Regions from separate parts of the Cryobacterium sp. SO2 genome, predicted to be linked through region 1. Evidence: predicted binding sites of a transcription regulator. Region 1 holds the regulator's gene; the other holds the start of a gene.

Region 1 (3,408 bases):
GCCGCGAACGCTTCGATGAGTTCGCGTTCCTTGTGGTCGAGCTTGGTGGGGGTGAGTACCTGCACGCCGACCCGCAGGTCGCCGCGGCCGTTGCCGCGCAGGCGCGTGACGCCGCGGTCCTTGACGGTGAGGATCTCGCCGGCCTGAACGCCGGGGCGCAACTCGACCTCGATGTCGCCGTCCAGAGCCGCGACCGTGGCCGTGGCCCCGAGGATCGCGTCGGTCATCGGCACCGACAGGGTGCAGAGCAGGTCGTCGCCGTCGCGGCTGAAGACGTCGTGGTGGCGCACCTTCATTTCGAGGTACAGGTCGCCGTTGGGTCCGCCGGCAGGTCCGGCTTCGCCGCTGCCGGGCATCTGCAGGCGTAGGCCAGTGTCGACGCCGGCGGGGATGTCGACGGGAACCGTGCGGCGCGCACGCACGCGCCCCTGGCCCTGGCAGGTGATGCACGGGGTGGCGATGATGGTGCCGTAGCCACGGCACGAACCGCAGGGGCTGGAGGTCATGACGTTGCCGAGCAGCGACCGCACGGCGCGCTGGATGCTGCCGGTGCCGTGGCAGATATCGCAGGTGACCGGGGAGGTGCCGGGCTGGCAACAGGTGCCGGAGCAGGTGGCGCAGACGATCGCGGTGTCCACCTCGATGTCGCGGTGGGTGCCGAAGATGACCTCGTCGAGGTCGAGTTCGACCCGGATGAGGGCGTCCTGCCCGCGTTCGCGACGGGACCGGGGACCGCGAGAGCCGCCGCCTCCGCCGCCGAAGAAGGTCTCGAAGATGTCGCCGAAGTTGCCGGCATCGAAGCCGCCACCCTGGTTGGAGCGGCCGTCGCCGCCGCGGTCGTAGTTCTGGCGCTGCTTCGGGTCCGAGAGTACGTCATAGGCGTGCGTGACGGTCTTGAACCGCTCCGACGCCTCAGCGCCGGGGTTCACATCGGGGTGCAGCTGACGGGCAAGCCGGCGGTAGGCCTTCTTGATCTCGTCTGTGGTGGCGTCGCGCGCGACGCCGAGTGCTTCGTAGTGGTCAGCCAAAGCTGGCTCTCCTCGGGGTTCTGGGGTTGGGAATTCGTGTCGAAAGTGAGCTGGAGCGGTCAGTTCTCGCCGAGCAGGCGGGAGAGGTACCGGGCGACGGCGCGCACGGCCGCCATGTTGTTGGAATAGTCCATGCGGGTCGGGCCGAGAACGCCCAGGCGGGCGGCGTCTCCGCGCGAGGTATAGCCGCTGGTCAGCACGGAGGTTTCACCCAGGCCGAACGGCGCGTTCTCGCGGCCGATGCTCACAGAGACGCCGTGCTGGTCCGTGGCCATCTCGCCGAACAGGCGCAACAGCACGACCTGCTCCTCGATGGCCTCGAGCACCGGGTAGATGCTGCCGGTGAAGTCTTCCTCCGTGCGCACGAGGTTCGCCGCCCCGGCCATGACCAATCGGTCCTGGCGGTTGGCCCCGACCTGATCGCGCAGGGTGCCGGTGATGAGGTCGACGAGGTCGGTCTGCTCCGGCGCGCCGAGGCCGGTCGGCCCGCTCAGCGCCGTCGCGGCCGCGGCCATGCCGAGGCCGCCGACGACGGCGTTGAGCCGGGAACGCAGTTCGGCCAGGGCCGCCTCAGCGATCGGGCGGGGCAATTCCACTACGCGCTGTTCCACCCGGCCGGAGTCGGTGATCAGCACCGACAGCACGCGGGTGTCGCTGAGCGGCACCAGTTCGATGTGGCGCACAGTGGCGCGCGACAGTGAGGGGTACTGAACGAGGGCCACCTGGTGGGTGAGCTGGGAGAGCAGCCGCACGCTGCGGGCGAGGACCTCGTCGAGGTCGGCCGACTGGCCGAGGAAGACCTCGATCGCCTGCCGCTGCGCGCCCGTGAGGGGGCGCAGGTCGGCCAGGTGGTCGACGAACAATCTGTAGCCCTTGTCGGTGGGGATACGCCCGGACGACGTGTGCGGCGCGACGATGAGTTCTTCCTCTTCGAGCAAGGCCATGTCGTTGCGGATCGTGGCGGCCGACACGCCGAATGCATGGCGGTCGACGATCGACTTGGAGCCGACGGGCTCGCGGGACGCCACGTAGTCCTGCACGATGACGCGGAGCACTTCGAGGCTGCGATCTGACACCACTAGACGATCGCCTCCCTCTCCCGGTTGTGCCGCCGACGGCTGGCACTCTCTTCGTATGACTGCCAATCATAACGCGGGCACCTGGGATACCCGTTGCCCGCGGACGAATTCGCGCAGTACCGTGGGGTCACACGCATCATCACCGCACGCAATCACCGCACGTGGAAGGGCATTGTCATGAGCTATCCCAACGGTCCTGGGCAACCGAACGGCCCCGCCACCGGGGCTCCGCTGACGGCGGAGCAGGACCGCACCTGGGCGTCCCTCGCCCACCTGGGCGGCATCCTCTCGTTCCTGCCCTCCCTCATCATCTGGTTGGTCTTCCGCGCCAGGGGGCAGTTCACTGACGGGGAGGCCAAGGAGGCCCTGAACTTCCAGATCACACTCCTGATCGGCTATGTCGCCATCAATATCGTCTCCACGATCCTGGGCCTGATCACCTTCGGCCTGTTGTCCGGGCTCGGCTCGCTGACCTGGGTGCTTTGGCTGGTCGGCTCGATCTTCTCTGTTCTCGGCTTCCTCAGCGCGCGCACCGGGCGGCCGTACCGCTACCCGTTCGCCCTGCGTCTGATCAGCTAGTTTGCACACTGCCGGCGGGGGCGAGCGGCGCTATTCTGGTGACAGCGACACCCGCATAATCCCTGTTCCCCCCGAGTGTCCACGAAGGAGATCCAATGTCTGAGGCAACCCCTCCCCCCGCCACCCCGTACCAGGCACCGAGTCAGCTGAGCCCCGCCGACGAGAAGCTGTGGGCCACCCTGATCCACATCGGCGGCATCATCTTCGGCTTCCTGCCCGCGCTGATCGGCTACATCGTGCTCAAGGACCGCGGCCCGTTCATCCGCGCGCACACCGCGACGGCCCTGAACTTCCAGATCACCCTGGCCATCGCCTACCTGGTGGGATCGATCCTCACCGTGATCCTCGTCGGCTTCCTCATCCTGGCCGCCGCCTGGATCCTCAGCATCGTCTTCAGCATCATGGCCGCGATCGCGGCGAACAAGGGCGAGTGGTACACCTACCCGCTGACGATCAAATTCGTCAGCTAGTCACGAGTCACCCCAACCCGCGAACCGTGAGGTGAGCACCCAAAACGCGCGCGTTTGGGGGCTGATCTCACGGTTCGCGGGTTTTTTAATCGGTGAGGAGGCGGCGCACCACGGCGTCGGCCAGGAGCCGGCCCCGCAGGGTGAGCTCGATGGTGCCGCCGATGGCTGCGCGCCCGTCGATGAGGCCGTCGTTGATCAGCCCGGCCACCTCGCGACGGCCCAGCTCCGAGAGCGTCGCCACGGGAATGCCCT
Region 2 (3,408 bases), 1.4 Mb from region 1:
CGTCGGCATCCTGATGGCCGGTGTGTGGTTCGTCGTGATCACACAGATGCTGCCCGCCTACTACGGCTGAGCCCGGCTCAGACCCGTTCCACCAGGAGAGCCACCTTGTGCCCGGCCGCGCGGGTCATCACGAGGGTGCCGGAGTTCGGGCCCTTGAGCTTCAACCGGGTGCGCAGGGTGGCCGGATCCACGTCCACGCCGCGCTTCTTGATCTCCAGCGTGCCGATCTTGCGTTCGGCGAGGGCCAGGCGCAACTTCTTCTCGTCGGTGGGCAGCACCTCGAGCACCCGGAACGCCGTGGCGAACGGGGTTTCGGTGAGGGTGGCGCTGGTGAGGTAGGCGAGACCCTCGCTGAGCATCAGCGCGTCCATCGACCTGGCCAGATCGCCGATCAGGCGGGCGCGGATGACGGCTCCGTCGGGCTCGTAGACGTACTCGCCGAGCTCGCCCACACCGACGTCTTCGCTGTCGGCCGGGGCGGTGAGTTCCGCGACGACGCCCTCTTTACCGAGCAGCAGCGCCGCCCGACGGATGCCGGGGCGTGCGAGCGCGCCGAACCACAGCCCCATCTCCACGAGCTTGCCCTCCACCGACACCCACTGCGCCTCGGCGGTCTCCGGGATCTGATCTCGGTCGTGGCCGGGGCCGAGCTTGACGCCGATGGGCATCCGCTCGGCCAACGCGAAGACGTCGTCGAGGTTGGGCGAGTAGTCCTCCGGACGGGTGAGCCGGCTGGTGTTGCCGTGCCCGGCCGTGCGCCGGGCCGGATCGAACCAGAGCGCGTCGAACTCCGACGGGTCGACGTCGGCCGAGTCGGCGCAGCGCACCGACGAGCCGGGGAACGGCGCCAGGTTGAAACTGGCGACGGTGGCCGTCACCTCGTCGACATCGATCGCGGTCACGGCCAGGTCCATCGCGGCCATGGCCATGGCGTCCCCGCCGATGCCGCAGCCCACGTCGGCGACCCGGCTGAGCCCGGCCGCCACGAACCGTCCGGCGTGCAACGCCGCCACCCGCAGCCGGGTGGCCTGCTCGAGACCGGCCTCGGTGAACAGCATCCGGTCGGCGAAATCACCGAACTTGAGGCTGGCCTTGGCCCGCAACCGGGACTGGTACAGCACCGCGTTGACAAGTGCGGGGGAGTGCCCGGCCTTTCGCAGCGCACTCACCGTGCGCACGACGTCGGCGCCGGCCTCGTAGGCGGGCAGGGAGTCCAGCAGGCGCAGGCCTTCGGGTGAGAGCAGCTCCACGAGCTCGGCGCGTTCCATCCCGCAAACCTATCAACCGAAACCGGGAGGCCGGCCGAAGACGATTGGCACTCACATTGCGTGAGTGCCAGTTGCGCCCTAAACTCGACTTAGCACTCTCGCTGTGAGTCTGCTAACTACGTCTTAGCTAAGAAAGAGGTCAACCGTGTCGGTCTCCATCAAGCCGCTCGAAGATCGCATCGTCATCAAGCAGGTGGATGCAGAACAGACCACCGCTTCCGGACTTGTGATCCCGGACACCGCCAAAGAGAAGCCCCAGGAGGGCGAAGTTGTCGCCGTCGGCCCCGGCCGCATTGACGACAACGGCAACCGCATCCCGCTCGACGTCGCCGTCGGCGACAAGGTGATCTACTCCAAGTACGGTGGAACCGAAGTCAAGTTCGGTGGCGAGGACCTCCTCGTTCTGTCGGCCCGCGACGTTCTCGCGGTCGTCGTTCGCTAGTCACACCCCATATCGTTGAATCCCGGATGGCCTCGGCCATCCGGGATTTTTCGCGTCCAGAGGGGTAGCCAGTGCACACGAGTCCGACCGATCCGACCGAGCCGACGCAGTCGACCGAGCCGACGGATGCCGGCCGCGGCCGGGCGCGCCCGCCGCGCAGCGCCGCCAGAACCGGGCTGATCTTCGCGATCTGCTCCTACGGCATCTGGGGCTTCCTGCCGCTGTACTTCCTCCTGCTCGCGCCCACCGGCGCGTTCGAGATCGTGGCCTGGCGGGTGCTCTTCTCGCTGGCCTTCTGCGCCGTGCTGATCCTGTCCACCCGGGCCTGGCGGCCCCTCCTGGCGGCACTGCGATCGCCCCGGATCGTGTGGACGATGGGCCTGGCCGGCGTACTCATCTTCATCAACTGGCAGACCTTCATCCTCGCCGCCCTGAGCGGGCACGTCGTGGAAACGGCTCTGGGCTACTTCATCAACCCCATCATCACCGTGCTGCTGGGCGTGCTCGTGCTGCACGAACGCCTGCGCGCCGCGCAGTGGGCCGCCGTGGTGATCAGCTTCATCGCCGTGATCGTGCTCACCGTCGGCTACGGCACCGTGCCGTGGATCTCGCTCATCCTGGCGTTCTCGTTCGGGTTCTACGGGCTGATCAAAAGGCGCGTCGGCGGCCACATCGATGCCCTCTCCGGCCTCACCCTCGAGACGATGTGGCTGACCCCGGTGGCGATCATCCAGCTGGTGGTCGTGTCGCTGATCTCCGGGCTCACCTTCGGCACGGTCTCCCCGGTGCACAGCATCGCCCTGATCGGCTCCGGCGTGCTCACCGCGGTGCCGTTGTTGTTCTTCGCCGCCGCCTCCCGGCGCCTGCCGTTGACGACCCTCGGCCTGGTGCAGTACCTCGCGCCGGTGCTGCAACTCATCGTCGGTGTCGTGGTTCTGCACGAGCCGATGCCGCCGGAACGCTGGCTTGGCTTCGGGCTGGTCTGGCTGGCACTGCTCGTGCTCACCGTCGACACCGTGGCCTCCGGACGGGCCCAGCGTCGCCTCGTCACCGACCCCATTTAGGGCCCCTGATCAAGGCATCCTGATCAGGCGCCCGTTCGTAACGATTTGGTCGCGTTACACGGCTGTAACACGACCGCCTTGTTTGACGTCCTTCTGGTGAATACCTTTACAGCACGGCAACGATCGTTTGCCAGCTCTTCTTCCGATTCCCCTTACCCAAGGAGCAACATGAGCGTATTCGCGAAGGCCTCGGCCTCCCGCTCGGCCCGGGCAGTAGTCACCGGCGTCGCCATCTTCGGCGTCAGCGCACTTCTGCTCACCGGATGCAGCACCGATGCGGCTGAGACGCCCGCATCCGACGCACCCGCAGCCGACAGCAGCGACGTCACCGCAATCGAGGCCGGCGACCGCGATCTGACCCTCAAGGTCGGAACGATCCTCCCGCAGAGTGGTGGACTCGCCTTCCTCGGCCCGCCCGAAGAAGCCGGTGTGCAGCTCGCGATCAACGAGGTCAACGACGCCGACCTGGGCATCGACATCGAAGCCATCCTCCGCGACTCCGGCGACACCACCACAGACACCGCCACCGTCTCCGTGACCGACCTGCTCTCGCAGGACGTCTCGGCGATCATCGGTGCGGCATCCTCTGGTGTCTCCAAGACCGTCATCGACCAGATCACCGGCGCCGGCGTTG

What was found. The regulator HrcA, encoded in region 1, represses chaperone genes, less so after heat shock. The targets are predictions, from matches to a motif close to TTNGCACTCGNNNNNNNCGAGTGCNAA.
Region 2: a site for HrcA is predicted at 1,313-1,339, ahead of groES (co-chaperone GroES). Genes of this name have one in related genera too.

Annotation. Positions count from the first base shown of each region.
Region 1 is NZ_CP117849.1:1,876,965-1,880,372, reverse strand. It holds gene dnaJ (molecular chaperone DnaJ) at 1-1,028, opposite strand, end outside; gene hrcA (heat-inducible transcriptional repressor HrcA) at 1,088-2,107, opposite strand; gene BJQ94_RS08635 (DUF4870 domain-containing protein) at 2,285-2,686, shown strand; gene BJQ94_RS08630 (DUF4870 domain-containing protein) at 2,782-3,156, shown strand; gene hemW (radical SAM family heme chaperone HemW) at 3,242-3,408, opposite strand, start outside.
Region 2 is NZ_CP117849.1:3,254,985-3,258,392, reverse strand. It holds gene BJQ94_RS15320 (hypothetical protein) at 1-70, shown strand, start outside; gene BJQ94_RS15315 (SAM-dependent methyltransferase) at 78-1,268, opposite strand; gene groES (co-chaperone GroES) at 1,414-1,710, shown strand; gene rarD (EamA family transporter RarD) at 1,887-2,774, shown strand; gene BJQ94_RS15300 (ABC transporter substrate-binding protein) at 2,943-3,408, shown strand, end outside.